3 regions of the Gordonia jacobaea genome follow, and region 3 is predicted to be linked to each of the others. Evidence: predicted binding sites of a transcription regulator. Region 3 holds the regulator's gene; each other region holds the start of a gene.
The links. Region 3 encodes LexA, which represses DNA repair genes until DNA is damaged. Its sites were predicted from a motif close to CGAACANNTGTTCG; they were not measured.
Positions count from the first base shown of each region.

Region 1: the regulator LexA is predicted to act here: its motif matches at 4,525-4,538, upstream of ACRVY7_RS12660 (HNH endonuclease signature motif containing protein).
Region 2: the regulator LexA is predicted to act here: its motif matches at 2,653-2,666, upstream of ACRVY7_RS02155 (HNH endonuclease signature motif containing protein).

Region 1 is NZ_CBDRLS010000003.1:417,303-427,420, reverse strand. It holds gene ACRVY7_RS12690 (alanine racemase) at 1-87, shown strand, start outside; gene ACRVY7_RS12685 (D-arabinono-1,4-lactone oxidase) at 84-1,394, shown strand; gene ACRVY7_RS12680 (M20/M25/M40 family metallo-hydrolase) at 1,438-2,796, opposite strand; tRNA gene ACRVY7_RS12675 (tRNA-Leu) at 2,895-2,980, shown strand; gene ACRVY7_RS12670 (SRPBCC family protein) at 3,273-3,824, opposite strand; gene ACRVY7_RS12665 (ArsR/SmtB family transcription factor) at 3,821-4,255, opposite strand; gene ACRVY7_RS12660 (HNH endonuclease signature motif containing protein) at 4,567-6,459, shown strand; gene ACRVY7_RS12655 (mechanosensitive ion channel family protein) at 6,621-7,541, opposite strand; gene ACRVY7_RS12650 (nucleoside hydrolase) at 7,587-8,621, shown strand; gene ACRVY7_RS12645 (LLM class F420-dependent oxidoreductase) at 8,632-9,582, shown strand; gene ACRVY7_RS12640 (siderophore-interacting protein) at 9,637-10,118, opposite strand, start outside.
Region 2 is NZ_CBDRLS010000001.1:483,669-493,786, forward strand. It holds gene ACRVY7_RS02150 (hypothetical protein) at 195-455, shown strand; gene ACRVY7_RS02155 (HNH endonuclease signature motif containing protein) at 609-2,573, opposite strand; gene ACRVY7_RS02160 (type B 50S ribosomal protein L31) at 2,720-3,007, opposite strand; gene mrf (ribosome hibernation factor-recruiting GTPase MRF) at 3,004-4,341, opposite strand; gene rpmB (50S ribosomal protein L28) at 4,507-4,743, shown strand; gene rpmG (50S ribosomal protein L33) at 4,743-4,907, shown strand; gene rpsN (30S ribosomal protein S14) at 4,907-5,212, shown strand; gene rpsR (30S ribosomal protein S18) at 5,291-5,548, shown strand; gene ACRVY7_RS02190 (cation:proton antiporter) at 5,632-7,473, opposite strand; gene ACRVY7_RS02195 (AurF N-oxygenase family protein) at 7,651-8,670, shown strand; gene ACRVY7_RS02200 (4Fe-4S binding protein) at 8,718-10,118, shown strand, end outside.
Region 3 is NZ_CBDRLS010000003.1:136,777-146,894, forward strand. It holds gene ACRVY7_RS11450 (DeoR/GlpR family DNA-binding transcription regulator) at 1-115, opposite strand, end outside; gene ptsP (phosphoenolpyruvate--protein phosphotransferase) at 385-2,100, shown strand; gene lexA (transcriptional repressor LexA) at 2,145-2,792, opposite strand; gene ACRVY7_RS11465 (LysM peptidoglycan-binding domain-containing protein) at 3,109-3,738, shown strand; partial or broken gene nrdR (transcriptional regulator NrdR) at 3,883-4,317, shown strand; gene hrpA (ATP-dependent RNA helicase HrpA) at 4,417-8,403, opposite strand; gene ACRVY7_RS11480 (aminotransferase family protein) at 8,539-9,768, shown strand; gene ACRVY7_RS11485 (SDR family oxidoreductase) at 9,814-10,118, opposite strand, start outside.

The sequences.
Region 1 (10,118 bases), 280 kb from region 3:
GCTCTGATCGGACGTGACCAGAACGGACAGGCACGCGTCGACGGTCTCGTTCCGACCTACCGAGGGGAAGAAAAGTGCTACCTGTGACAACACAGACGCGCACGCAGTGGCGCAATTGGAGTGGAAACCAGTCGGCCACAACGGCAGTCGCGACACCCGACAGCGACGACGCCGTCTCGCAGCTCGTCGCGACAGCAGCGGCCGACGGAACACGTATCAAGCCGATCGGCTCCGGGCACAGCTTCACCGCCATCGGCGTGCCAGAGGGCATTCAGCTCGACATGTCCGCGCTCCGCGGGGTGGTCGGCGTCGACGGGAAGCGGGTGACGTTGCGTGCGGGCACCCGGCTGCACGAGATCCCCGCTCTGCTCGCCCCTTACGGGCTCGGAATGCGCAATCTCGGCGACATCGATCGTCAGACGATCACCGGGGCCACGTCGACGGGTACACACGGAACCGGTCTGCACTTCGGTGGGATCTCGACGCAGATCGTCGGCGCGAAGATCGTCACCGGCACCGGCGACGTCGTCACCCTCACTGCCGACGATGACGAATTGCGCGCTGTCGCTTTGGGATTGGGTGCGCTTGGGGTCATCGTCGAGCTGACCATCGAATGCGTCGACGCATTCAGTCTCCGCGCTCACGACGAGCCGCTCGACCTCGACGATGCGGTCGGCGGCTTTCTCGACCGCGTCGAATCCTTCGACCACCACGAGTTCTACTGGTTCCCGCACACTCGTCGCGCGCTGGCCAAGACCAATACAAGGCTTCCCGCAGATGCGACGCCGAGTGGGCCGGGCTCGGTGCGTAGATACATCGACGACGACCTGATCAGCAACAAGGTCTACGGCGTTGTCTGCGAACTCGGACGCCGTGTGCCCGCAGTTGTTCCGACGCTCAATCGGGTTGCGAGTCATGCGCTTTCGGAGCGCACTTACGTCGCACCGTCGGCAGAGGTCTTCGCGTCGATCCGTGATGTGCGCTTCCGCGAAATGGAGTACGCGGTCGAACTGCCCGCCGTGGCGGAGGTACTCAACGACATCGAGAAGCTCATCGCACGCAAGGGATACCGCGTCAGCTTCCCGGTGGAGGTGCGCGCAGCCGCCGCCGACGATCTGATGCTCTCGACGGCCTCGGGGCGTACCACCGGTTACATCGCGGTCCACCGCTACCACCGTGACGATCCCGCGGACATCTCGGCGTTCTTCGCCGACGTCGAGGAGATCATGGTTGCCCACAACGGCAGGCCACACTGGGGCAAGCTACACACTCGCGACGCGGAGTACTTCCGCGCTGTGTACCCGCAATTCGACGACTTCCTCGCGGTTCGGGACAAGTACGACCCCTCGCGCGTTTTCAGCAACGACTACCTGCGGCGGGTGCTCGGCGACTGATCGCGCTGACGCATCGCAGCTGAACCGTAGGTCGGGGGACCGCTCAGCTGTGATGCAGAAAGTGCTCGAACACCTGCGTGCCGAACAGGACCGAATCCACCGGGACACGCTCGTCGACGCCGTGGAAGAGCGCGGCGAAGTCGAGCTCGGGTGGCAGGCGCAGCGGCGCGAAGCCGAAGCACCTGATACCGAGCTTGGCGAACGCCTTGGCGTCGGTGCCGCCCGACATCATGTACGGGACGGTTCGGCCGTCCTCGTCGTAGGCGAGGATCGCGTCGTTCATCGCGTCGACGAGGTTGCCGTCGAATGTCGTCTCGTAGGAGTCGAGGTGGGTGATCCATTCCCGTCGGACGTTGGGGCCGATCAACTCGTCGATCTCAGCCTCAAATGCCTTCTGGCGTCCGGGAAGAACACGGCAGTCGACGACGGCCTCGGCCTTCTGCGGGATGACGTTGGCCTTGTAGCCGGCCTTGAGCATGGTCGGATTGGCGGTGTCGCGCAGTGTGGCACCGAGGATCCGGGCGAGGCTGCCCAGTTTGAACAAGGCGGTCTCGAGGTCAGGTGTGTCGGGACCGAGGTCCCAACCCGTCTCCTCGGACACCGCCTGCAGGAACTCGGCCACCGAATCGCTGATCACGAGAGGGAATTCGTGGTTTCCGATTCGCGCGACCGCGGAGGCGATCTCGGTGACAGCGTTGTCGGAGTGCAGGAACGATCCGTGGCCCGCAGTGGCTTCGGCGGTGAGCCGCATCCACGAGAGCCCCTTCTCGGCCGTCTCCACCAAATAGAGACGACGCTGCGTGCCGTCCGGGCGGTCGACGGTCAGTGAGTAGCCGCCGACCTCGCCGACTGCCTCGGTGATGCCCTCGAACAGATCCGGCCGATGCTCCACCAGCCAGTGCGATCCCCACGTCCCGCCAGCCTCTTCGTCGGCAAGAAAGGCGAAGACCAGCTCACGCGGCGGCACGGTTCCGTCACGTTTGAACTGGCGGGCCAGTGCCAGCGCCATGCCCGCCATGTCCTTCATGTCGACGGCGCCGCGGCCCCAGATGTAGCCGTCGGACACCGACCCCGAAAACGGGTGGACACTCCAGTCGGCAGGCTCTGCGGGCACGACGTCGAGATGCGCGTGCACCAGGAGCGCACCACGGTCGGAATCAGGCGGACCGGCGAGCCGCGCGAACACGTTTCCGCGTCCCGGTCGCCCCGACTCGACGTACTGAGTGGTGTACCCCACCTCTTCGAGCATCCCCGCCACCCACTTGGCGCAGTCCTCCTCGCCCTTCGTCGTCTCGGGCTCTCCCGTATTGGAGGTGTCGAAGCGGATCAGTTTGCTGACGATATCGACCACTTCGTCGACGGCTTTGATGGTCCCGGCGGTGTTCTCAGGCTCCGAAGTCACCCCTCACTCCTACGGGATTTGGGATACGGGGGCAACCTCGGTTAGTGTTATCCGGCCCGGTGCGGAACGGAGAAATCCGCGAGACACCGAAGCACCGAGTCCGAGTGGCGGAATGGCAGACGCGCTAGCTTGAGGTGCTAGTGCCCTATTAACGGGCGTGGGGGTTCAAGTCCCCCCTCGGACACCGCGAGAGTCCCGGAGAGCATTGCTCTCCGGGATTTTTTCGTTGGGCGGCCGGGCTGGGGCAATCGAGCCGTGCTGGGTCGTGTCGGGAGATCGCGAGTACAGATGCTCAAGCCAGTCTCCAGCGTGGACGACCGGCGACAAGATCTGCACGGTCGGTCCAAGTGCCTGCGACTGAATGTTTTCCGTGTCGGCGCCGTCGCGCATTGCTGTGGCGCAGACAAGAGACTCGCGCCCGCTTCCCGCCGCTCCGCCGGTCATTACTCAACCGGCGGGCGTCGACACCGCCGACGTCAGTAGCCGGAGTCCGGTGACCGGTTCGCGCTCGCGTTCACCCGGTCCCGCACCGTGAGGTAGTACTCCCGTTGCGCCGGGTAGTAGTCATCGAAGTCGAGGTCGGCCGGGTCCGTTCCGGTCACTACCGCCGAGAGACGATCCAGGTAGTACTCCCACCCCGGGCCGGTGCTTTCGATGATCTCCGGGTCGTGGACGATCTGACTGAGCCTCAGCGTCGTGATGCCACTGTTCTCGTCCAGCTCAAGGATCAGATCCCACGTACCGGCATCGTCGGTCGTGTGCACCTGAAGGACATGTGGCGGCTCGCAGCGTCGAATGTCGTAGCGCACCGGGGTCATGTTCTCCTCCCCCTCGGCGTTCATCGTGAAGGCGACGTGACCCTCGTCGGGGTCACCGTCGAAGAAACCGATCCAGCGGGCGAGCCGATCGGACTCGGTCACGGCGGCCCACACGTCGTCGACGGCGGCGCGGTAGGTACGGGTGAACTCGACCACGTCGCCCTCTCGGCGGACGCGGTGCCGGCCGCTGGGTATGGGCGCATTCGTCATCCTGACTCCTGTATCTGGTGGGATGTGACGTCGGGTTCGGCAGTGTGTCGGCTGGACCTGTCTGGGCTTGCGGCCCTGCGTCTTTCGCGTCGGGTTCGGTACACCTCGGTGTTCAGGGCGTCGAGTGCCGACTCCGCGATCGGCACGCGGGAGGCGTCCGCGGCGTCCCCGGATCCGAGGTCGGACAACAACTTCCGCACCTCGAGCAGTGGTGTCGGGTCGAGTCGATAGTGACGTTCCCGGCCCGTCGTGGCGGCCTCGACCAGGCCGGCCTCGGCGAGCACCCGTAAGTGTCGACTCACCGCGGGCCGCGAAATCGGGTGACGGGCGGCGAGCAACCGTTGGATGTCGACGACTCGTTGCGGGCCGTCGACGAGGATCCGCAGGATCCCGCGACGCACCGGGTCGGCGATTGCGACGAAGACGGACACTCATAAATGGTAACTGACTAGTTACCAATTGTCGGGTGTCTTTGTGGAAGGGGCAGCGAGCGGCGACTGCCATGTTTTGGCAACTATCGCCCCGGAAAACCGTGCCGCCGTCGCGTTCTCGGCGATCACGAGCATCCTTGACACCTTGAGTGTTCAACGCCGCAACGCTGGACCGAAAATGGGTGGTCGGGACTCGGCGAAACGCGTGTCCACAAGGTCGAAAAATTGTTCGAGAATTCCTCGACGCTGTCGGTATTGTCGGGTAATGTAGAACACATATTCGACATGACGTGGGGCGGGGGTGGCGGCACGTGAACAGCAATCGCAACAACAGCGAGAATGGCCGTGCGCCTTCAGCTTTGGGATCATCTGTGTTGGCCTCTGCTGCGGTGGGGTCGGCGGATGCGGTGGTGGCGGAGAAACTGTCACGGCTTGCCGCGGTGCTGGATGAGTTGGCTGCCGTCGATGTGTCGTTGGTGTCCGACGCGGCGCTGGTGGAAGCCACTGTTGAGGCCGAACGCCTGGCACTGCGGACCGCCGGTGCGGTGACGGATCGCTTGATCGTGGAGGCTTCCGACCGGGATCTGCCCCGCGCCCTGGGTTTCCGCGATGTTCGCAATTTCATGGGGCATGGTCTGCACATTGGTGATCCCGCGGCGCGGCATCGGGTGATCGGCGCGACCGGGTCGTTCACCACGATCTGCGGCGACCGACTGCCACCGTCGTGCCCGACGTTGGCCGGCTACGTGGTGGAGGGTCGTGTCGCGGGCTCGCATGTCCGGGCGGTGTTGGAGGTGTTGGAGGCAATCCCTAGTGAGGTGTCGGCCGAGACGAAAGCTGCCGCCGAAGCACAGATGGCTGGGTATGCGGTCCAGTTCACGCCCGCTGAAATCACCAATCTCGGTTCGCGGCTACTGGCCCATCTGGATCCGGATGGGACGCTGACCACCGCGAAGGACCGTAAACGTCGACGCCGGTTGTGGGTGAATCGGCAGAACGCGCAGCTGATGTCGCGGTTGACCGCTGATTTGGATCCGATCGCCCGCGCCCGGCTCGATACGGTGCTCGACGCGTGGGCCAAACCGGGCATGAACAATCCCGACGACCCGGAGTCACCTGTCGGGCCGATCACCATGGCGAACGCCGAACAGGTCGCGGCCGCCGCCCTGCGCGATCAGCGCTCACCCGCCCAACGCAACCACGACGCATTCTCCGCCCTGTTGGGGCAGGTACTCGAGTCAGGGATGTTGGGTAACACGCATCGGGGGTTACCGATCCAGGTGATCGTCACCACCAGCCTGCACGAGTTGGAGGAGCAGGCGGGGATCGCGCAAACCACGTCCGGAACACTGCTGCCGATCAGCGATGTCATCAACATGGCCGCCTCCGCCGGGGCCAGCCAGTATTTGGCGGTGTTCGGTGACCACACCAGCATCCCGCTCTACCTGGGTCGGTCGAAGCGGATCGCGTCACTCGGGCAACGACTCGCCTCGTTCGCCTCGCCGGGCGGGAAAATGTGTTCCGCACCGGGCTGCACCCTGCCCGCTTCACGGGTGCAGATGCATCACGCCGCGAAAGACTGGGCCGACGGCGGGTTGACCGATATCGACCAACTCGTCCCGGCCTGCGATGTGCACAACCGCCGCGTCGGCCCGAAACCCGGCCAATTCACCACCCGCATGATCACCGAAGGACCCGACACCGGCCGGGTCGCGTGGCGACTCAACGCCAAACCCGGTATGCCGGAGAATCCCGAACGCATCAACCGCATCGCCGACGTCAAAGCCGATTTCCACGACTGCCTCACCGCCGAACACTCCAGCAACCAAGCCGCCGCCGCGGCACGCGCAACCGGGACATGCACAGACGCGACAGTCACCGAGATCGGCGCGCGAGGCTCGGGTACACCGGACGCCGAGATCGTCGCGGGCGCGGTCGGCGCCTGGATGGAGTCGCCGCCTTTGATGCCAGGTGCGCCGAGCGCGAATGAGCCGACGTTGACCGGCATCGAGCGCGCGCTGGTGGGCAGGATGTCCGTCGGCGACACCCCGCCCCTCAGCAGGCGGGTCGACATCAGATGGAACCTCGCTGATCCACCCGATCCCGAGCCGCCCACAGACCCGGACGCGCCAACCGGTCCGGCTCCACCAGGCGACCCCAACCGATTCGGCGGCGTCGACCCACCGCTGGCCGACGCAGCCTGACCAACGGTCACCTGACCGACGCGCCAACCCCCTAGCCTGGGCGAACCGTCGAATCCGGTTGTGCCGCAACCCGTCCACACCCCGCCACCACAACCCGGTGGCGGGGCAGGCTTGGTTGCTCGGTCGGTCGCCCAGCCTCGCGCGCCACGCCCCTGCTGCCGCTAGTTCGGCGACGCGGCGAGGAGTTGGCCCCGCGGATACGGCAATTCGATTCCATGCTCGTCGTAGGCCCGCAGGATCTCGCGGCGCAGTGTCCGCTGAACCTTCCACTGCGAGTTGGGCTTTGTGGTGACCGTCATTCGCAAGATCAGCTGATCGGCAGAGAGTTCCTGCACGCCGAGCATGTCGGGTTCGCCGGTCACGTGCTCGGAGAGCGCATCCGACTCCACGGCGGCGTGCGCAGCGGCGAGTGCCACTTCCTGCGCCCTGTCGACATCCGCGGTGAGTGCGACGGGCAATTCGACGCGGGCTACGGCGTACTCCTGGCTCATGTTGCCGACGCGCGCAATCTCGCCGTTGCGGACGTACCAGAGCGTGCCGTCGACGTCACGCACCGTCGTGATCCGAAGACCGACCGATTCGACCTCCCCGACTGCCTCGCCGAGATCGACGACGTCGCCGACTCCGTACTGGTCCTCGAGCAGCATGAAGATTCCCGTCACGAAGTCGCGCACGAGATTCTGAGCACCGAATCCGATTGCCAGACCGATTACACCGGCTGAGGCGATGAACGGCGCGATGTTGACTCCGAGTACGGACAGGATCGCCAGCACCACCCAGGTGAGCAGCACGATCGACACAACGGACTTCAGCACCGATCCGATGGTGCGAGCCCGTTGCGAGCGCCTCTGGTTGATCACTGCCCTGCTGGCGCCAGACGGTGCGCGGTCACGCAGGTGGCGTAGGAGCAGCGGCATCGAACCCTCTCCGGGTCGACGTCGTGTGACGCGGTCGATGAGCCGGTTGCACACGAAGCGGGCCACCAGCGCGACGATCACATACCCGACGATCCTGATCGGGTTCTCGATCAGCCATTCCCGATTTGTCTCCGTCCATTCGAAAGCCGTTGTGTACGTTGCCATGAACCCGACCGTACGTATTCGTTGCGTATCCATCAGAATTGTGTCGTGACCCAGCGACTGTTCTTCGACTGCGACACCGGTATCGACGATTCGGTCGCACTGCTGTACTTGCTTGCCCGCACCGACGTCGACATCGTGGGGATCGCGAGTACCGCAGGGAACGTGCCGGTCGACGTCGTCGCCGCCAACAACCTCGCCTGGTTGTCGCTGTGCGAGCGCGGTGAGATTCCGGTACATCGCGGGCCCGACGGTCCGCTCGTCGCACCACTGATGACCACCGAGGACACACACGGACCACTGGGTGTCGGATACGCGGAATTGCCCACATCCGACCTCGTCGTCGCCGACACGGACGCACCAGACGCTTGGCTCGACGCGGCGCAGGCGCACGACGGGGAATTGGTCGGGCTGGTCACCGGGCCACTCACGTCGCTTGCCACCGCGATACGACGCGACCCGAGCCTGCCACGACGACTTCGGCGGTTGGTCATCATGGGTGGCGCGTTCCATGTCCACGGCAACACCACGCCCGTCGCCGAGTGGAATATCGCCGTCGACCCGGAGGCTGCCGCCGAGGTCTTCGCCGCATTCGGCGTCGACGGTGCGCCTGCCCCGATCGTCTGCCCACTCGATCTCACGGAGACCGTCGCACTTCTCCCCGACCACCTGGTTCGACTGGCGGCCGCGGCGGGCAGCAGTCCTGTCGAGTATCTGGATCCGACAGACGAACCCGGCATCCGATCGGTTGCCGATAATCCGATCGTGCGTCACCTCGTCGACGCAATGCGTTTCTACCTGGAGTTCCACGACGCCCATGACGAGGGCTACCTGGCTCATCTCCACGATCCGTTCGCCGCGATGGTTGCACTCGACCCGGCCATCGCCGACACCCTGCCCGCCCAGGTCGGTGTCGAGCTCACCGGAGCTCTGACCCGCGGGATGACCGTCGCCGACGAGCGTGGCATGTGGGGCGGAACCCCGAATGCCCGAATCGCAACAGCCACCGACGTCGACGCCGTGTTCGATCACCTCATCGAGACGATCGCCTCGCTCGCTCGCCAGATCGGCGGTTCGGCGTAGCGTCGACCAGGTGACGACACTCGGCTACCAGATCCCGAACTTCACCTACCCCGACACAACACCCGACCAGCTCTTTCCCACCATCGCCGCGCAGGCAGTCGAAGCGGAGAACTCCGGGTTCGACACCGTTCTGGTGATGGACCACTTCTATCAACTGCCCATCCTCGGCGCCCCGGACGAGCCGATGATCGAGTGCTACACACTGCTCTCCGCACTCGCCCAGCACACCTCGCGGGTGCGTCTGTCCTCACTGGTCACCGGCAACACCTATCGGAACCCGACGCTGCTGGCGAAAAGCGTCACCGCGCTCGACGTCGTGTCGGGTGGTCGTGCTCAACTCGGGATCGGAGCCGGGTGGTTCGAGTTCGAGCATCAGTCACTGGGCTTCGAATTCGGTACCTTCACCGATCGATTCGAGAAGCTCGAAGAAGCACTGCAGATCATCCTGCCGATGTTGCGCGGCGAGCGGCCCTCACTCGACGGCAAGTGGTACCACGTCGAAGAGGCAATCAATTCCCCTGCGCCACTTGGCCGTATCCCGGTGATGATCGGCGGCGGTGGCGAGAAGAAGACGTTGCGGATGGTCGCGCAGTACGCCGACGAGTCCAACCTCATCGCCGCACCCGAGGATCTGCCGCGGAAACTCGACGTCCTTGCCGCCCACTGCGAGCGACTCGGCCGCGATCGGTCGGAGATCACGGTGACCGCGCAGACCTCGGCCTGCATTGCGCCCACCGAGGAGCAGGCCACGGCCGAATTCGAGGCATACCTCGCACGGAATCCGGCGGCAGAGGTTCGTCGAGCGTCGACCATCGTCGGTAGTCCCGAACAGGTCGCCGCGCGCTTCTCCGCGATGCTGGAGAGCGGAATCGACGGCGTGACGGTCAACTCTCCCGCCAATGGGCACGTCCCCGGTCGCGTGACGCTCCTCGGCGAGACCCTGGCGCCCCTCATCGGTTGAGCGGAGGGGCCGGGACGAATCGCGCTCACCCGAGCGGGGTTTCTCCCGTGACCTCTACTCAGGTGCCTCGTCGTCCTCGACGTGGTGGTCGAGGTTGACGGTTCCGGTGCGCCAGTATCCGTCGACCTTGACGCAGTCCTTCGGCCGACCGAGCTCGCGTCGCAGATGGCGTCGAATCGGCTTGAGCGACAACGCTTCTCCGGCGAACCAGCTGTAGAAGTTGCCTTCGGGGAGGTCCAACTCCTCCACCGCGCGAAGCAGATTTGTGCCTCTACCGGACTGATCGACGCCGCGATGGACGAAGTGCACCCGGGCGTTCGGCCGTTGGGGAAGGTCTATCTCCGTCTCGGGTCCGGTGACCTCGGCGAAGGCGATGACCTGCTTGTCCTCGGGTAGCTCTTCCAGCCAACGCGCGAGAGCGGGTAGCGCGGTGTCGTCGGCACCGAGCAGGTACCAGTCGTAGCCGGTCGGATAGATGTGGGAGCCGCGCGGACCGAGCATTCCGAGCCGATCGCCCGCAACCGCTCCTCCCGCCC
Region 2 (10,118 bases), on a different contig from region 3:
AATGACCGACAGATGTACGGTGAATGAACCGCCGCCTACATCCCGAACAGCCGCACCCTTCACCCGAACCGATTGGTGGTGACCCAAAAATGACTGGGCCGCAAGATAATTCGCACAGCGATCACACCGGTCGCACCGATGGCGAAGCAACCGGCAGCCCGTCACCGTCTGAGCCGAGTGAGTTCCGTCGCGCGATGACGTCGGTCGTGATCACGGTGTTCTTCACGGTCGCCATCGTGCTGGTCGCGGCCGCGTCATCTGGTGGCCTGCAGACGCTCCTGCTCATCGTCGCCCCGATCGTCGTACTGATCGCAGCGCTCACGACAGCGATACGCACGTACCGGGTCTGGCGCGCAGGCGGCCGCTGGCAGATCTGGCAGGGCGCAATGTGGTTCGAGTTCGCCTTCTTCGTCATCGTGCTGTTCAGCACGGCACCACTGCTGCTGGTGGATTGACACCCACCCACCAGTTCGGCACGACCCCTACCCCGCCACCGGAGTGGTGGCGGGGTGCAGATGGGTTGCGACACAACCAGATTCGACGTTGCGCCCGATTCGTTGGGCGGGCAGGCCAGCCAGGTTGGCGCGTGGTACTGGTCGCCGCGGTGGTCAGGCGGCGTCGGCCAACGGTGGGCCGACGCCGTGGGGTGTGAGGGGGTCGCCCGGTGGAGCTGGACCTGTCGGCGTGCCCGGGATTGTGGGCGGGTTGGGGTCTGTGGGCGGCTCGGGGTCGAGTTCGAGTGGCCTGGTTAGGTTCCATCGGATGTCGACCCGCCTGCCGAGAGGCCGAGTATCAGCGGAAGGCATCCCATCCGCCAGCGCGAGTTCGACGCCGGTGAGCGTCTGACGTGCCACCTGCCTGCTCGGCGAGTCTGGCACCGAGGACGGCGACACCATCCAGCCATGCACTGCGTCCGCGACGATCTCGGCGCCGGCCGTGTCCGCAGCGGCGCCCGCTGTCCTGGCTGTGTCCGCCTCGATCTCGGCGTCGCCTCTGCCTGTTGCTCGCGCGCCGATCTCGGTAACCGTCGCGTCTGTACCTGACCCGGTGGCGCGTGCAGCCGCTGCAGCGTCGGTGCTGGCGTGTTCGGCGGCGAGGTAGTCGCGGAAGTCGGCTTTGACGTCCGCGATGCGGTTGATGCGTTCGGGATTCTCCGGCATGCCGGGCTTGGCGTTGAGCCGCCAGGCAACCCGCCCGGTGTCGGGGCCGTCGGTGATCATGCGTGTCGTGAACTGCCCTGGTTTCGTGCCAACTCTCCGGTTGTGTACATCGCAGGCGGGAACCAACTGGTCGATATCGGTGAGTCCGCCGTCGGCCCAGTCTTTCGCAGCGTGATGCATCTGCACCCGTGAAGCGGGCTGGTTACAGCCCGGTGCCGAACACATCTTTCCGCCGGGTGAGGCGAACGAGGCGAGTCGTTGTCCGAGTGACGCGATCCGCTTCGACCGCCCCAGGTAGAGCGGCACGCCGGTGTGTTCACCGAACACCGCCAAATACTGGCTCGCGCCACTCGCTGCGGCCATCGAGATGAGGTCTTGTATGGGCAGCAGTGTTCCGGACGTGGTCTGTGCGATCCCCGCCTGCTCTTCGAGTTCCTGCAGGCTGGTGGTGACGATGACCTGGATCGGTAATCCGCGGTGGGTGTTGCCGAGCATGCCGGATTCCAACACCTGGCCGAGTAGGGCGGAGAAGGCGTCGTGGTTGCGTTGCGCGGGTGAGCGTTCATCACGCAGGGCGGCCGCTGCGACCTGTTCTGCATTCGCGGTGGTGATCGGCCCGACCGGCGAGTCGGGGTCGTCGGGGTTATTCATGCCGGGTTTGGCCCACGCGTCGAGCACGGTGTCGAGGCGTGCGCGGGCGATCGGATCGAGATCGGCGGTCAACCGCGACATGAGTTGCGCGTTCTGCCGGTTCACCCACAACCGGCGTCGACGCTTACGGTCCTTCGAGGTGGTCAGCGTCCCATCCGGATCCAGATGGGCAAGTAGCCGTGAACCGAGGTTGGTGATTTCGGCAGGCGTGAACTGGACCGCATACCCAGCCATCTGCGCTTCGGCAGCAGATTTCGTCTCGGCCGACACCTCACCGGGGATCGCCTCCAACACCTCGAGTACCGCCCGGACATGTGCGCCGGCGACCCGACCTTCCACCACATAGCCGGCCAACGTGGGACACGACGGTGGTAGGCGGTCGCCGCAGATCGTGGTGAACGACCCAGTCGCGGCGATCACCCGATGCCGCGCAGCCGGATCACCGATATGCAGGCCATGCCCCATGAAATTGCGAATATCGCGGAAACCCAGAGCGCGGGGCAGATCCCGGTCGGAGGCCTCCACAATCAAGCGATCCGTCACCGCGCCCGCAGTCCGCAACGCCAACCGTTCGGCCTCAGCAGTGGCTTCCACCAGCGCCGCATCGGACACCAGCGACACATCGACGGCAGCTAACTCATCCAACACCGCGGCAAGCCGTGACAGTTTCTCCGCCACCACCGCATCCGCCGACCCCACCGCAGCAGCGGCCAAAGCCGAAGGCGCGCCACCGCCCTGAACGCCATTGCTGTTGCTGTTCACGTGCCGCCACCCCCGCCCCACGTCATATCGAATATGCGTTCTACATTACCCGACAATACCGACAGCGTCGAGGAATTCTCGAACACAAGATCGAATCTGTGGAGACTCGTCGTAACGGACAATCCCGAGCGCGCGCAGCCGCTCTTCTACCGAACCCCTCCCCTTCCCGATGAACCCCTGCCCGATGCGCCCTTCGCTGCATACTTCCGCCGGAAACGTTCGACGCGCCCCTCCGTGTCGACGACGCGTGCGGTGCCCGTCCACAGCGGATGCGACGCGCTCGTGATGTCGACGATGATCAGCGGATAGTGTTGTCCGTCATGCCATTCCACGGTCTGCGTCGACGTCGAGGTCGACCGGGTGAGGAACTGCGTGCCGGTCGCGGCGTCGCGGAAGACGACCGGGTGGTAGTTGGGATGGATGCCAGATTTCATGGGAGATCCCCTTTCTCGGAATCGTTGTGCTGTTGATCGGTGTCGAGGCCGTCAGTGATGGAGAGCAATCCGGACCCGGGAGGCGTGCTGTCGGCGCAGGGGTCCCCGTGCCGGGTGCCGAACGGGTCGTCGTACTCGCGCCAGGCATCCGGCCCCTCCGCCATTTCGACGTCGGTGAGCGTGGCGGCGTTCAATGCCTCGACAATCTCGGTGACGTCCGCGCGGTGCGTCAAGATCGTCAGCGCGTTGTGACGGTCACCGAATACCTCGTCCCACCGAAGCGCCGCCATCGCGAGGCGCGTCTCCTCGACGTCGGCGCGCTCGTCGGCCGACATCGCCGCGACCCACTGTCCGGCCTCCTCGACCCGTAGCGCCCCGCCGGCGGCCTCCAGCCAGAACACGTCGTCGAATCGCGTTGCCAGCCAGATTCGGCCGCGGGAGCAGATGACACCGTCGAGCAGGTGGTCGAGGGCGTCGTGCAGTCGCGTCGGATGGAAGGGGCGGTCGCTCTCGAATACGGCCATCGACACGCCACATTCGGTGGTCAGCGGTGGAGTCCCGCGCAGCAGCGGGTCATGCGGACCGAAGACTGCGCCGCGTCGGGCGGTCGGGCCGATCGCGCGCAGCAACTGGATCAGGGTGCCCGGCCGGATGGGTCGTTGAGGCAGCTCCATCACGATCGGAGCGCCGGGCGCGAGGCGACGCAAGACCTCCATCAGCCTCGCCGACGACCACGCGTCGCGAAACGCCGGGTCGGCGCCCGCGAGTACCAGCGCGTCGGCGAAGGCGACCTGACCGACCGCCACCTGCGCAAGGGTGCGATCGTCCTCGGCCACAGCCGAATCCCACTTAGCAGACCACTCGACAAGCCCAGCTTCGCCGAGGGTGATGTCACCACTCGCGGCGTCGAGCCACTCCATCTCCGACACGCACGCGATCGTCGCGTCGACGACGACGTCGTATCCCGCGGGAGCGTCGACGAATCCAGGCATGTCAGAGCAGACGACATGCTCGATCGACCAGCACAACGACTCGGGTTCGATGAGTGGATCGAGTTGCAGCACAATACGTTCCACCGTTGATCGCTGGTGCAGTCGACGCAGCAGCGGGAGCAGGTCGATCCGTAGCGTGCACGACACGCACCCGTGCTCGAGCGAGATCTCGCGAATGTCGGTGCGCTCGACGCCGTCGAGGTCGATCGAGCGGGTCGTGCGCAGCACCCGACCACTGGGCAGCGACGAGAGGTCGTGGTGGACCAGCGTGGTCCCTGCCATCGCGAGCGCGTCCACGGTCCGCGCCACCGCTCCCCTGTCGAGCCCGGTGACCAGCGTCATCGGAGTGCGCGGCCTCGACGGCCGGCGTCGAGCATCAGTTGGATCGGCCTGCACAGCATCGCCCCTTCACTCTAAATTATTGGCAACGATTTCCATTTAGTGTGCCGCCACGTTAGCGTGGAATACCGCACTAACGCCAATCGTTTCCAACAAGGAGGTTGTGCCGTGGCAGCACGATGTCAGGTCACCGGGGGAACGCCGGGGTTCGGCAATCAGGTGTCGCACTCGCACCGAAGGACCTCACGTCGCTGGAACCCCAACATCCAACGACGCCGCTACTACCTGCCCAGCGAACGACGTTTCGTGACGCTCGACGTGAGCGCCAAGGGCATCAAGACCATCGACCACAAGGGCATCGAGGCCGTGGTCGCACAGATACGCGCACGAGGAGAGAAAGTCTGATGGCTCGCAACGAGATCCGACCCATAGTCAAACTCCGGTCAACCGCCGGAACCGGCTACACCTATGTCACCCGCAAGAACCGCCGCAACGACCCCGACCGCATGGTGATCCGCAAGTACGACCCGATCGCCAAGCGTCACACCGAGTTCCGCGAGGATCGCTGATGGCCAAGAAATCCAAGATCATCCGCAACGAGCAGCGTCGTGAGACCGTGGCCCGCTTCGCCGAACGACGTTCGGCACTGAAGCGCACCATCGTCGACGCCGCCGCAACACCCGAAGAGCGTGCACAGGCCCAACGCGACCTGCAGGCACTGCCCCGCAACGCGAGCCCGACGCGCGTCCGCAACCGCGACGTCGTCGACGGCCGCCCGCGCGGCTACGTCGGCAAGGCAGGCGTGTCGCGCGTCCGCTTCCGCGAACTCGCCCACCGCGGCGAACTACCGGGCATACACAAGTCGAGTTGGTGAGTACCGTCGGGTGTGGGCGCTCACAGCGTCCGCACCCTGCGGCCAACCACCCATCACCCACTACAGAGGACTTCACCCATGGCGAAGCGAGCACCGCGTCGGCCACGGCCAGGCGCCGACACCAAGCCCAAGCAGACCCGCAATCAGCTCAACGCGCTCGACATCACCGACGTCGACTACAAAGACGTGAACCTGCTGCGCAAGTTCCTGTCCGACCGCGGCAAGATCCGCAGCCGACGCGTCACGGGACTGACCCCGCAGCAACAGCGCCAGGTGGCCACCGCCATCCGCAACGCGCGTGAGATGGCGTTGTTGCCCTTCGTTTCTCAGCGCTGACCCTTCGCCACTCCTGAGCGTTCAGTTCCGGTTGCCCACAGTCGCGGTATCCGCGCGTCTGGGCAACCGGCACATTCAGCGAGTCACGACCCACGCTGCATGTCGAGGCTGATCTCCTCGGCGTCGAGTTGCCCGAGCGCGCGGCTCAGCGCCGACGAGCTGTACGTTCCCTGGCTACGCAGCGTGAGCAACTTCTTGCGCTGCGCGGCGATGATCTCGCGGCGGGTCCGGCGGATCTGCACGCGTTCTTCAAAGTTGAGGCCGTACGGCGTACTGGCGCCCGCGGGCACCACACCGCTCTGCGGATCGTCGGAATCACCGGCATCCGAAACGGCGTCGGCGTCCTCATCGGCCTCGCGGCTGACCTGTTCGAGTCGTGGTCGCAACCACGGGATCTGTCTGACCGTCTCGGACTCAGCCATCACTTTCTGGGCGGTCGCGTCCAGTTCTGCCCGAAGCCGTCGACGTTCGGCGAGCATCGATTCGGTGTCGTCGCCGATCTTGAGCTTGCGGATCAACCACGGAAGCGTGCCGCCCTGGATCAGCAACGACGCCGCCGCAACCACGAACGCGACGAGTACCAGCAGCGGCCTACTCGGGGTATCGTCCGGCAGCGTCTGTGCCGCGGCCACAGTCACCACGCCGCGCATTCCGGCCCACACCACGATCGCCGACTCCTTCGGCCCCAGCGGCGCTTCGGTGTAGTAGTCGATGTCGGCGAGTGTGCGCGTGATCCGCGAATTGATGCGGGCCGCGGTGTCCGTGGAGACGGGCGGCATGTCGCCTGCCGCGAGTCGAGTGGTGTCGCGGTGGCGGCGGCGTCGAAACGCCCTGCGCCACCACTGCCGACTCCGACGTTCCTGATCGCGGTCGATGTCGGCGCTCGGCGTCACCGAGAAATCCGCGAGCATCGGGCGGATCTGATCGCCGCGTCGTCGCTTCCTGTCGAGCCACCATGCCAGCGGCACGACGTACAGCGCCCGCACGAGCAGCGCGACGCCCAACACCGACAGCCCGATCCACACCGCGTTCGGCACGCCCTCGTGGTCGTTGTGGACGTCGGACATGAGGGTGAAGAGCTCCAGACCCATCAGCAGGAACACCGCGCCCTCGGCGATCAGCTCGACGACGTGCCAGTTCTGCATGTCCGAGATGCGGTGCTGCGGCGTGAGATATTTGACCGCGCCTGCGCCGGTGATCAGACCCGCGGTCACCGCGGCGACGAGACCCGACGCTCCGATCGCCTCCGCGGGCACGTACGCGATGTAGGGAACAGTGAACGAGATCGCCGTGTTGGCGGTGGCGTCGCGCATCCGCGATCGCACCCACAGGTTGGCGACGCCCACCGCTGCGCCGATGGCCACCGCGCCCGCCACCGCGAAGACGAAGTTCAACGCCACGCCCCAGAACGAGATCGTGGCCGCGGTCGCCGCTACCGCGGCCCGCAGGAGCACCAGCGCCGACGCGTCGTTGAGCATGCTCTCGCCCTCGAGCACGGCGACGACGCGCGACGGTACGCCCATTCGCTTGGCGATCGACGTCGCCACCGCGTCGGTGGGACTCACGATCGCACCCAGCGCGACACCCGTTGCCAGCGAGATACCCGGCACCACAAGCGTCAAGAACCACCCGACGACCACGGCACTGAGGATCACCAGCACCACCGACAGTGTGCTGATCGCGGTGAAGTCCCTACGGAAGTCCATCGTCGGCATGCCGATGGCCGCCGAATACAGCAGCGGGGGAAGCACTCCGACCAGAATCCACTCGGGATCGACGTGGAACGCGGGTACGAACGGCATGATGCCGATGACCGCGCCGACGAAAACCAGGACCAGGGGCGCCGGAATCCGCAGGCGAGGAGCGATGTCGGTCACCAGCGCGATGAAGAGAACCGCTGCAACGACGATCAGCACTTTTTCCATCGCGTCCGCCCCTTCCAGGGTCTGTCGCCGGCCACCGAAGAACACTTCCACCGAAAACTGTGCCATTGGCTGTTGACAACAATTTCGGTGCCACTTACCGTCGAAAGCCTACGGTGTGACACCCCACACTGTCGGTTGCGCTCAAGCACCGAATGCATCTCGCGGAAGGCAGTTCTCATGACGAAGGCACTGAGGTACGACCCCGACGAGACGGTGTCGATCGACGCCCAGCACGGCCTCCCGCGCGCTGAGTACGAGCAGGTCCTCGACGACCTCTCGTCGGCGTCGGTTCATCGAAACTTCGACCCGTACCTCGACATCGATTGGGACGCTCCCGACATGGCCGTCGTGCCCGATGATCCGCGATGGGTGCTCAACTACGAGGTCGATCCGATCGGCCGCCACCCCTGGTATCAGGAACAGCCGCTCGACAAGCAGATCCGCATCGGCATGTGGCGACAGGCGAACGTCGCGAAGGTCGGGTTGCAGTTCGAGTCGATCCTGATCCGCGGCCTGATGCAGTACAGCTTCAAATTGCCCAACGGCGCCAAGGAATTTCGCTACACCACGCACGAATCGAAAGAGGAGTGCAACCACACACTGATGTTCCAGGAACTGGTCAACCGTATCGGCATGGACGTTCCGGGCGCCAAACTCGGCTACCGACTGATCTCTCCCGTGGTGCCGCTGGTATCCACGACGTTCCCCACCATCTTCTTCTTCGGCATCCTCGGCGGCGAGGAACCCATCGATCACCTCCAAAAAGACTTCCTGCGCACGCGTTCCGACCTCCACCCCGCGATGGCGGCCGTCATGCAACTACACGTCGCCGAAGAAGCACGGCACATCTCGTTCGCGCACCATCACCTCCGCGAGAACGTCGCCCGTAAGGGCCGTTTCCAGCGTTTCGGGCTGTCGCTGATGTTCCCCCTGGCCATGCGCATCCTGCTCGGTGCGATCATGGTTCCGCCGCGCGGATTCAGGAATGAATTCGACGTCCCGCGCGAGGTGATGCGCGACATCTTCTGGCGCGCCGAGTCGTCGAAGCGAGTGCGCCGCAACGTGTTCGGCGATGTACGGATGCTCGCCGAGCAGTGCGGCCTGATGAATCCGGCCTCGCGCGCGATGTGGCGAGCCCTCGGCATCTCGGGCCGCTCGTCGCGGTTCCGCAGCGAGCCGACCTACACCGCGGCCTGAACCCGATCACTTCGCTTCTGCCACCGAAAGAGTAACGGGCCCAACACATGCCACATGTCGTGACCCAGTCGTGCTGCGGCGACGCCTCGTGCGTCTACGCGTGCCCCGTCAACTGCATCCACCCGACACCGGACGAGCCGGACTTCGCGACGTCGGAGATGCTCTACATCGATCCGACGACCTGCGTCGACTGCGGGGCATGTGTCAGTGCGTGCCCGGTCGGGGCGATCGTTCCTTCTCATCGAATCCCGTTGGGGCAGGGGCGTTTTACCGACATCAACGCGCTCGCCTACGCCGCCGACGGACAGCTCGGTCTCACCGACGCACGGTTCCCCGTCGACCCCGTGCAGCGACTTCCACTCGCACCGATCGAGCACCCGCGGGCACTCGGCATCGAAGAGCCCGTGTCCGTGGGCATCGTCGGATCGGGGCCGTCGGCGATGTATGCGGCCGACGATCTGCTCCGCCACCGCTCGGTGTCGGTGACGATCTACGAACGCCTCCGACGCCCCTTCGGCCTCGCGCGCTTCGGCGTCGCCCCGGATCACACCCGAACCCGACAGGTCATCGACCTGTTCGACGACGTCGCCCGCAATCCCCGAGTCGAGATCCTTCTCGACACCGAGGTCGGCCGCGACATCACGCTCGACGACCTGCGCGCACGGCATCACGCCGTGATCTGGGCGGGAGGTGCGCCGACGGATCGTCGCCTCGAGATCGAGAAGATCGACGCTCCCGGCGTCGGATCGGCCACGTCGTTCGTCGGTTGGTACAACGGCCATCCCGACTTCGTCTCGCTCGATCCCGACCTGTCGCACCGCGGTGCGGTCGTGGTCGGAAATGGCAACGTCGCGCTCGACGTCGCGCGCATCCTCGTCGGAGGTGCGGGCCGCCTGGCCGAGACGTCGATCGCGCCTCGTGCACTTGCCGCGCTTGCGTCGTCGTCGATCGAGCAGGTCACCGTGCTCGGGCGTCGAGGTCCGGAGCATGCCGCCTTCACAATGCCCGAACTCGTCGGCCTCGTCGACAACGGTGTGCGAGTGGTCACCGATGTCTCCGACTTCGCGGACGTCTCCTACGACGACCTCGACCCGGTGGCACGGGCCAAGCTCGAACTCCTGGCAGAACTGGCGACCGACGAGCCCGTCTCCGGTCGCCACATCCGACTCGCGTTCAACCACACACCGCAGGCGGTGTCGGTCGACGGGTCGGGGGCCGCCGATGGGCTCGTCGTCGCAAACTCGCAACGAACGGGCCTTTCCACAACGAAGACGCTTCCCGCCGGACTGATTCTCACCTCGGTCGGGTACCGCGGTCAGCCCGTCCCGGGACTTCCCTTCGACGCCGCGCGCGCAGTGATCCCGCACGACGAAGGACGCGTCGTCGACGAAGGTCGTCGCGTGCCGGGCATGTACGTGACCGGCTGGATCAAGCGCGGGCCGTCGGGC
Region 3 (10,118 bases):
CGCGGCGCACCGTCTCGCTCGTCACGTCGAACCTGTCGGCGAGGGCGGTCACGGATGCGCGGCCGTGCGCGCGCACCTGATCGGCTATTGCTCGCTGTCGCTCTTCGGCGTACACCTGTCGACTCCGATCTGTGGTGTGGCTCGCGCTTCGGCGAACCATCTGTGGGTCTGTGTGCTGTGGATCCGGCTGCTGTGGATCTGGCTTCTGCGGATCATCGTGAGTTTGGTTCTGTGTGGCATTCGATGTTGATATATCTGTGTTTACGCCCGTGTGTGTTGACAAGTCAAGTGTTTCGAGTAACTTTGATCACAGAAATTCACGATGCCGGGTATCCCTCACAGATCACCGCACCCGGCCGATCGACCCGGAAGGCAGCAGACGCAATGGAGAATCACCTGGTATCGGAGAATCGGGTCACCATGAACGGTCAAGGAGAGTTGTCGGGAACACCCGTCGTCGCGGGGTTCGCCTACGGGCCGGTGTTGTGGCCGGGTGGGCGCGTCACCTACGACGAGACGTCACTCGGCACCGATCACGTTCTGGCCGAGGGCGAGCGGGACGCGGAGGCGGAACGCCTCGTCGCCGCCGCGGCAGTCGTCGCGGGCAGGCTGCGTCATCGCGCATCACACGCGTCGGGAGCTGCGGCCGAGGTCCTTGCTGCGACCGCCGGGTTGGCCGAGGATCGGGGATGGATCGGTGCGGCGAAATCGCGTGTCGCGAAGGGCGCGTCGGCGCCCGCCGCCGCGGTCGCGGCCACGGCGCAGTTCTCCGAGATGTTCGCCAAACTCGGCGGGTTGATGGCAGAGCGGATCACCGACCTCAACGACGTTCGTGACCGAGTGGTCGCCGAGTTGCTCGGCCAGCCGGAGCCGGGAATTCCGACGCCGAGTCACCCGTCGATTCTCTTCGCTGACGACCTCGCTCCCGCGGATACCGCTGGGCTCGATCCCGCGGTGATCGTCGGGCTGGCCACGCGTCTCGGCGGACCGACCAGTCATACCGCCATCATCGCGCGGCAGTTGGGCATCCCGTGCGTGGTCGCTGTGGCGCGACTGAGTGAGATCACCAGCGGCACAATGGTTTTGCTCGACGGAGGCGCGGGGTCGATCACCGTCGAACCAGAGGGGTCCGAAGCGCGTGAACTCGTCGAGCGCAGCGTTGCGGAGGCCGCGCTTGTTGCTGCGTGGCGTGGCCCCGGCCGGACTGCCGACGGCACCGCCGTCGCCATCCTCGCGAATGTTGCCGACGGCGTCTCCGCGCGCAGCGCTGCCGATGCACCAGTCGAGGGCATCGGGCTGTTCCGCACCGAGTTGGCGTTTCTCGACAGGGCGGATGAGCCCGATGTGGACGAGCAGACGCGGCTGTACCGCGACGTGTTCGAGGCGTTCGCGGGCCAAAAAGTCGTCATCAGGACGCTCGACGCCGGGTCGGACAAGCCGCTGGCGTTCATCGAGCACCCGGACGAGGCGAATCCCGCACTAGGCGTGCGAGGCAACCGCATCGGCGACGACCACCCCGACATCGTGCGAACTCAGCTCGACGCGATTGCGCGCGCGGCAGAGGAGTCCGGCACGACGCCGTGGGTCATGGCACCGATGATCGCCACGGCCGCGGAGGCCGCACAGTTCGCCGAACTCGTCCGTCAGCGTGGTCTGACGGCAGGCGTGATGATCGAGATCCCGGCAGCGGCGATCCTGGCGCCCGCGATTCTGGCCGAGGTTGACTTCGTGTCGATCGGAACCAACGACCTCACCCAGTACACGATGGCCGCCGACCGGATGTCGGCAGAACTCGCCGAACTCACCGACCCCTGGCAACCGGCGGTGCTCGCACTCATCTCGCAGGTTGCGACCGCCGGCGCCCAGCAGGGCAAACCCGTCGGAGTCTGTGGCGAGGCCGCGGCCGACCCGTCGCTCGCATGTGTGCTCGTCGGGCTCGGAGTCACCTCGCTGTCGGCGGCTCCGGCGGCGACGCCCGCAGTCGGGGCGAAGCTGTCGACGGCGACGATGGAGCAGTGCCGGGCTGCCGCCGCTGCCGCACTTGCCACCTCGAGTCCGGCACTCGCCCGACGCGCAGCTGCCGAGCAACTCGACGGCTGACGCAGACCCCGCTGGTCAGCGACCTGCGGGGCCCGTTCCGCGCATCAGACCCGGCGCATCACCGTGACGACTTTGCCGAGGATGGCGGCGTCGTCTCCGGGGATCGGATCGAAGAGCGGATTGTGCGGCATCAGCCAGACGTGGCCGTCTTTGCGCTTGAAGGTCTTCACCGTCGCCTCGCCGTCGATCATCGCTGCGACGATGTCGCCGTTGTCGGCGACATTCTGCTGACGCACGACAACCCAGTCGCCGTCGCAGATCGCGGCGTCGATCATCGATTCGCCGACGACGCGGAGCAGGAACAACGAGCCCTCACCGACGAGCTCACGCGGAAGCGGGAAGACGTCTTCGACCGCCTCCTCCGCGAGAATCGGACCGCCCGCCGCGATGCGGCCGAGTACCGGAACGAACGTGGGGGTCGGGAGATCTCCGTTGATGGCATCGGAGTGATGTGCGTCGGGAGCCTCGGAGACGTTGACCGCCCGCGGACGGTTGGCGTCGCGCTTCAACAGGCCCTTGCGCTCGAGGGTGCGCAACTGGTGTGCGACCGATGACGTGGACGTGAGGCCGACGGCGTCGCCGATCTCTCGGATGCTCGGCGGATACCCGCGCTCGCGCACCGACTTTCGGATCACATCGAGGACGCCACGCTGGCGATCGGTGAGTGTTGCCTCGGCGACGGCCGGATGGATCGGTGCCTCCTCGCCGCCTCCACTCTTCTTGCCTTCGACGCTGCGACCGTTGCCCTTGGGCGACGACGGGCCGCGTCGTGACTTCTCTGTCATCGGTTCCGTCCTTCCTGATGTGTGAAGCGGGTGCTGTTGTGAACCGGGTGCTGTTGTGAAGCGGGGTGGGGTGCGTCTTTCTTCCATCGTCTGGCGCCGACAGTAGCGGAGGCCACTGACAACATCAAACATTTGTTCGACGTGTCGCAGGACTTTGTCGGACCCCTCTGGTAGAACTCGAACATCAGTTCATCGAACGCTTGATCGACCATTGGAGGTAGCGATGACCAGCTTGATGACCAACCCGGTGACCCGCACGATTCCCAGCACGTCGAGTGCATCCGCGGCAACACCGCCGACCACCCGATCTGCAACGCCGCGACCTGCATCGACGACGCGTCCCCGAGTTCACCGCGCCACGGTGGTCAGTGGACGTGCACCGTCGAATCCCGTGCGTAGCGACGAGCTACGTGTGGCGGGGCACGTTCGAACGACTGAGTCCCGACGGACCGCCGGCGCAGACGTCATGCCGCAACCTCGGCGTCGGATCGCGTTCGATCACGGAACCTCAACGCGGCCAGCGGGCACGCGATGCGCCGGTGGCGTCGGCGAGCTGGTGGCTGCCCGTCGGCGCCGGGCAGCGTTCTTGGCGGTACTCGCGGGAGTCGGGTTGGCACTGACCGTGTGGGTGGTCGGGACCGTCGGCGCCGACTACCAGCGGGCGAGCATGCCGTCGTCGACCTCCACGCAGGTGGTCCACGTGCGTTCCGGCGAATCGCTGAGCTCGATCGCCGCACGCGTCGCGCCTGATGTGCCGCGTCAGACCGTCATCGACGAGATCATCGACCTCAACGATCTGCCGTCGAGTGGGCTGCGCGTTGGCCAACCGCTTGTCACACCCGCGTACCGCTGAGCGCTGGCGGTATTCTCGATGTCACAGGGTCCAGTCGGAAACCGACACGGTCACCGCTGCGGTCTCGCCTCCGCCGGTCGTCAGACGATCGGACCGAGCCAGACCGACGGAGCCGCTGCGTCCCGAGATCTGCACGAGGACTACATGCGCTGCCCGTTTTGCAAGAACGAAGACACCAAGGTCGTCGATTCGCGTGTCGCCGATGAGGGGCAGGCGATCCGGCGTCGTCGCGCGTGTAGCGAGTGCGGGCGGCGGTTCTCCACAGTCGAGAGTGCTGTTCTGGCAGTCGTGAAGCGCAACGGTGTGACCGAGCCGTTCAGCAGAGAAAAGGTGATGCGCGGGGTACGACGCGCATGCCAGGGACGTCACGTGAACGAAGACGATCTCGCACAGTTGGCTCAGCAGGTCGAAGACGCGGTGAGGTCGTCCGGTTCGGCCGAGATCCCCAGCAACGAGGTCGGTCTGGCCATCCTCGGCCCGCTCCGCGACCTCGACGAGGTGGCGTACCTACGTTTCGCCTCGGTCTACCGGTCGTTCGATTCGCTCGAAGACTTCCAACGCGAGATCGACGACCTCCAGGGCAACCTCACCGGTTCGCACGAAGGCGCCGACGACCTCGACACGCCCGCCACCCGCGACGACACTGTCGATGCTGCGTCGAGTCCAGCGGGTCCGGTGTCAACCGAGTCGGTCAAGAGCTCGTAGCGCCCGTTTCTCCGAAATAGGATAGGCGGTACCGAGTTTCTGGGCGAAGAGGCTGACCCTCAGCTCCTCGACGATCCACTGAGCTTCCTCGCTGACGATGTCTCGGCGCGATTCGGGAAGCTGTGTCAGGCGCTGGTTCCATCGTTCGGTGACCCTGTCGATGGCGGCCATTCCCTCGCGGTCGCGGTTCGCGGCGGCAGGAAGCTGCTCGAGGCGCTGTCGTGCGGCGGTCAGGTATCGCGGAACGTGCTGCAGGTGTTCGCGAGCCGTTGCGAGAACAAATCCGTCGAAGACCAGGTTGTTGAACTGTTCGGCGACGTCGTCGGCCGCTGTTTGACCCGAGTGGCGGTCGATCTCGGCGCGCAGGGGAGCCACCTCACGGAACACATCGACAGCAAGAGCGAAATACTCCGGCGCCGCAGCCGATACGCGCGGTCGCAGTGTCGAGACGAGCTCGTCGAAGGCCGGAGGCGTGCGGATTGATCCCAAATCGACTGCTGCGGGAGCGATGTCGCGAATCGCCCGACGCGTGCAGTCGGCATACAGCGCGTCGGGTGACGCATAGGGACTCTGGCTCAGTGCCAGCCGACCGGCCGGGTCGAGCCCGGCGCTGATCTTGCGTGAGAGCGGCGGGATCGCGTGGTCGAGCAGTTCGATGACGGCACCGTGCAATTGCGCACGCCGCTGGGCGTCCGACGTCGCGAGCGTCCGTGCCACCCCACGGTTGCGCCCTCCGTCGACGACCTCGAGTGACGGATAACGCGTGATCTGTTGTCCGGCAACGGTATCGACGCTCGACTCTGCAAGTGTTCCGATTCCGTCGGCCGTCCACGTCGTGTACACCCGACGCGGCGTCGGCGCGGGCGCCTCACCCTCGATGCGTCGGCGGAGCTCGGCGAGGGACTTGCCGGTGGCGACCGTCTCCTCTCGGTCATCGATCACGACGAAGTTCATGCGAAGGTAGGCGGGGAGTCGCTCCGGAGCGAAGTCGTCGGCCGCAATCGTCTGCCCGGTGATCGTCGACAGCTCACGCGCGAGGCCGTTGATGAGCGGCTCGCGACGTGGGGTGAGACGAGACAGGGCGAGATCGGCGAATCGCCCGGCCGGTGCCATCGTCTTGCGGATCGTCTTGGGCAGCGTCTTGATCAACTCGGCGGCGAGTTCGCTCCGCATTCCCGGGACCAGCCAGTCAAAGCCCGCCGGGCGCACGTGTCGCAACAGCGGGCGTGGAATGAGCACGGACACACCGTCATCGGGTGCGCCGGGCTCGAATCGGTATCGCAGGCGGTAACGGGTATCGCCCTGTTGCCACTCGCCGGGGTAGTCGGCATCGGCGACGTGGACGTCGGCGGCGACGTCCTCCGGGGTGAGGTCGAGCATCGTCGAGTCGGCTCGGCGCGCCTTCTTCCACCACGTGTCGAAGTGGCGCGCCGAGGTGACCGCGGCGCCGATGCGATGGTCGTAGAAGTCGAACAGTTGGTCCTCGGTGATCACCACGTCGCGGCGTCGAGCGCGGTGTTCGACCTCGGCGGCGTCGGACAGCAGTGCTCGATTGCGTTCGAAGAACGGATGATTCGTCTTCCAATCACCTTCGACGAGGGCGTGCCGGATGAACATGTCACGCGCGGCGGCAGGGTCGATGGGTCCGTAGTCGACGCGGCGTCGGGCCACCAGCGGGACGCCGTAGAGCGTCGCGCGTTCGTATGCCATCGTGGCACCGCGCTTCGACGACCAGTGCGGCTCGCTGTATGTGCGTTTGACGAGGTCGCCCGCGAGTCGTTCGGCCCACAGCGGGTCGATTCCCGCGACGGTGTGCGCGAAAAGCCGGGACGTTTCCAGGATCTCGGCGGCCATCAGGAACGCGGGCGGCTTCTTGGAGAGCGATGAGCCGGGGAAGATCATCAGGGTGGTGTTGCGTGCGCCCGTGTACTCCCGACCCTCGGCGTTGCGGGCGGCGATGTTGCTCAGGAGCCCGGACAGTATCGCCTGGTGGATCGCATCGGTGCGGTGCGACGCCTCGGCCTCGCCAGAATCCTTCGTCGACCAGCCGAGATCGTCGACGATGCGCCGCAGTTGTCGGTGCAGATCCTGCCATTCGCGGATGCGAAGGTAGTGGAGGAACTCGCGTTCGCAGGTGCGGCGGAACTGGTTGCCGGACAGTTCTTGTCGCTTCTCCTGGAGGTAGCGCCACAGTGCGAGGTAGCCCATGAAGTCGGAGCCGGGCACGACGAACCGCTTGTGGGCTGCGTCGGCGGCTTCGCGATGATCGCCGGGCCGCTCGCGGACGTCGGGAATCGACAGTGCGGCAGCGATGACCAGAACGTCGGCGAGACAACCGGATTCGTGTGCCGCGATCAGCATGCGCGCGACCCTCGGCTCGACCGGGATGCGCGACATCGTGCGTCCGACAGGTGTCAACCGCGGGGTGGTGTCGGTCTTGTCGGTCGTCGTGATCGCGCCGAGTTCGGTGAGAACTCCGATTCCGTCGCGGATACCGCGTGCGTCGGGAGGTTGGACGAAGGGGAAGTCGGCGATGTCGCCGAGCTTCAGCGAGGCCATCTGCAAGATGACCGACGCGAGGTCGGTGCGGAGGATCTCGGGGTCGGTGAAGGCGGGGCGGGCGTCGAAATCGGCCTCGCTATACAGGCGGATGCAGATGCCGGGGGCGACTCGCCCGCATCGCCCGGCGCGCTGGCGGGCGCTCGCCTGCGAGATCGGTTCGACCGGAAGTCGATGGATCTTGGTGCGCGCCGAGTATCGCGAGATACGTGCGGTGCCCGTGTCGATCACGTAGCGGATACCCGGGACGGTCAGCGACGTCTCGGCGACGTTGGTGGACAACACGATTCGATTGCCGCGCGACGGTGTGAACACCTTCTGTTGTTCGGCGATCGACAATCGTGCGTACAGCGGAACCACCTCGGCGCCCGCCGCGACGCGTCGGGACAGCGAGTCCGCCGCCTCGCGGATGTCACGTTCGGTTGGCAGGAACACCAGGATGTCGCCACCGGCGTTACTGCGTCCCCACAACTCGTCGATGGCGGCGTCGATGCCCTGGATCTGGTCGAGGTCGGCGTGCTCGCCGCCACCGCGCTCGTCACCGGTGTCGGGGCCGTCGGAGGAGATGAGCGGGCGGTAGCGGACGTCGACGGGGTATGCCCGCCCCGACACCTCGAGGACGGGGACCTCGGCGTCGGGTGTGGTGAAATGCCGCGCGAACCTGTCGGGTTCGATCGTGGCCGAGGTGATGATGAGTTTCAGGTCGGGGCGACGCGGGAGCAGTCGGTGCAGGTAGCCGAGGATGAAATCGATGTTGAGGCTTCGTTCGTGCGCCTCGTCGATGATCAGCGTGTCGTAGGCGCGCAGCATCGGATCGGTTGCGATCTCGCGGAGCAGGATGCCGTCGGTCATCACCTTCACGAGGGTGTCGGCGCCGGAGCGGTCGGAGAACCTGACCGAATACCCCACGGCGTCGCCGATCTCGGTGTTGGTCTCGTCGGCGATACGTCGCGCCACGGAACTGGCGGCGATACGCCTCGGCTGGGTGTGACCGATGGCGCCCCGCACGCCTCGCCCGAGCTCCAGACAGATCTTGGGGAGCTGTGTGGTCTTGCCCGACCCGGTTTCGCCCGCGATCACCACGACCTGGTGAGCGGCGATCGCGGCGGCGATCTCGTCGCGGGCCTCCGACACCGGTAGCTCCGGTGGAAACTCGAGCACCGGAACCGATGCTCGACGACGCTCGACGCGGCGTGATGCGGCGTCGATGTCGCGCGCGAGTGCCGCCACCGCATCCGCGTTCGACGATGCGCCGAGCTTGTCGACGCGGCGTCGAAGGCGGTGTTGGTCGACGATCGTCAGGTCGGCGAGCCGGCGTCGAAGTGAGCGTTGGTCCGTCGGAGTAGGTTGCGTCGCCTCGGCGGTGGACTCGCTGGGCTGTGATTCGGGGGAGACGGACATGATCACTCAAGGATATGTGTCGATACATGGGTCAACGCAGTCTGACCTCCGACCGATGACCCAGAGCGTGACCCTGGGCGCGCTGACCTGACCCTGAGTGCCCTGACCGCGATGCCGCCGGGCATCATTGAGCGCATGTCAGGTTCACTGTGGCACGGATTCGCCGATATGGGGTCGGTCAGCGCAAGCGGCCCGTTTGTGGTCACGCGGGGTGAGGGCACCCGCGTGTGGGACCGCGATGGCAACGAATATCTCGATGCCACCGCCGGTCTCTGGTTCACCAATATCGGTCACGGGCGCACCGAGGTCGCACAGGCGGTGGCCGATCAGCTTTCGACGCTCGCGCATTACTCGGGATTCGGGGATCTCACCGCCGACGTCACCGACGCACTTGCCGATCGGCTCGCAACAATCGCGCCGGTTCCCGGGAGCAAGATCTTCTTCACTTCCGGCGGAAGCGACTCGATCGACACTGCGGCGAAACTCGCGCGGCGTTACTGGGTGGAGGTCGGCAAGCCGGAGAAGACGATGATCGTCGGCCGGACCAAGGCCTACCACGGCATGCATGTCGCGGGTACTTCTCTTGCGGGCATCCCGGGTAACCACGACGGCTACGGCACCCTGATGCCCGACGCCCAGACCGTCGAGTGGGACGACGCCAAGAGCCTGCTCGGACTGATCGAACGCGTCGGTGCCGACAAGGTTGCCGCATTCTTCTGCGAGCCGATCATCGGTGCAGGCGGCATCTACCTTCCGCCCGAGGGCTATCTGGCCGAGGTCCGACAGATCTGCCGCGACAACGATGTGCTGTTCGTCGCCGACGAGGTGGTGACCGGCTTCGGCCGTATCGGAGGCGAGAGCTGGTTCGCTTCGGCACGCTTCGATCTTCAACCCGACATGATGACCACGGCCAAGGGCTTGACGTCGGGGTACGTCCCGATGGGTGCGGTCTTCATCGCGCCGCGCGTCGCCGAACCCTTCTACGCCGGTGGCGTCTGGTGGCGTCACGGTTACACCTATGGCGGCCACGCGGGAGCTGCGGCAGCCGCGATGGCCAACCTCGACATCATCGAGCGGGAGGGACTCCTTGCCGAGGCGGCACGGCTCGAGGGCGATCTGGCAGACAAGCTCGCGCCGCTCGCCGACCTCGACGCGGTGTCGGAGGTGCGCACCGGACTCGGTGTGGTCACGGCCGTCCAACTCGCCGACCCGTCGCAGGCGCCCGCAGCGGTCGGTGCCTTGCGCAAGCACGGCGTGAGCACCCGCGCCGCAGGCCAGGGCGCGCTGCAGGTGTCACCGTCGTTCGTGATGACGACCGCCGAGGTCGGCGAGCTGGCCGACCGTATCGGCGCAGCGCTGGGCTGAGCCGGTCACAAGCTGCGCCGGTCGGTCAAGCGCTCGGCCGGTCGCTCAGCCCTGTGCCGTCGGCAAGACCTCGATCGACGCGGCGTTGACCGCAGCCGGAAGCGACACCGACCAGGCGACCGCCTCCGCGATCGCGGACGCGGGGATCGGCGGGTTCTGTACGGCGAACCCCGCCAGGAACTCCTTCGAACCCGGGTAGGTCATGTCGTGGCCGAGGTCTGACTCCGTCATTCCCGGTTCGATGGCCCGCACACGGATACCGTTGGGGCCCAGCTCTGCTCGGAGCGTTCGTGTGAGGTGCGAGACGGCGGCCTTCGTCGCGGTGTAGACCGCGTACGTCGGTAGCACGA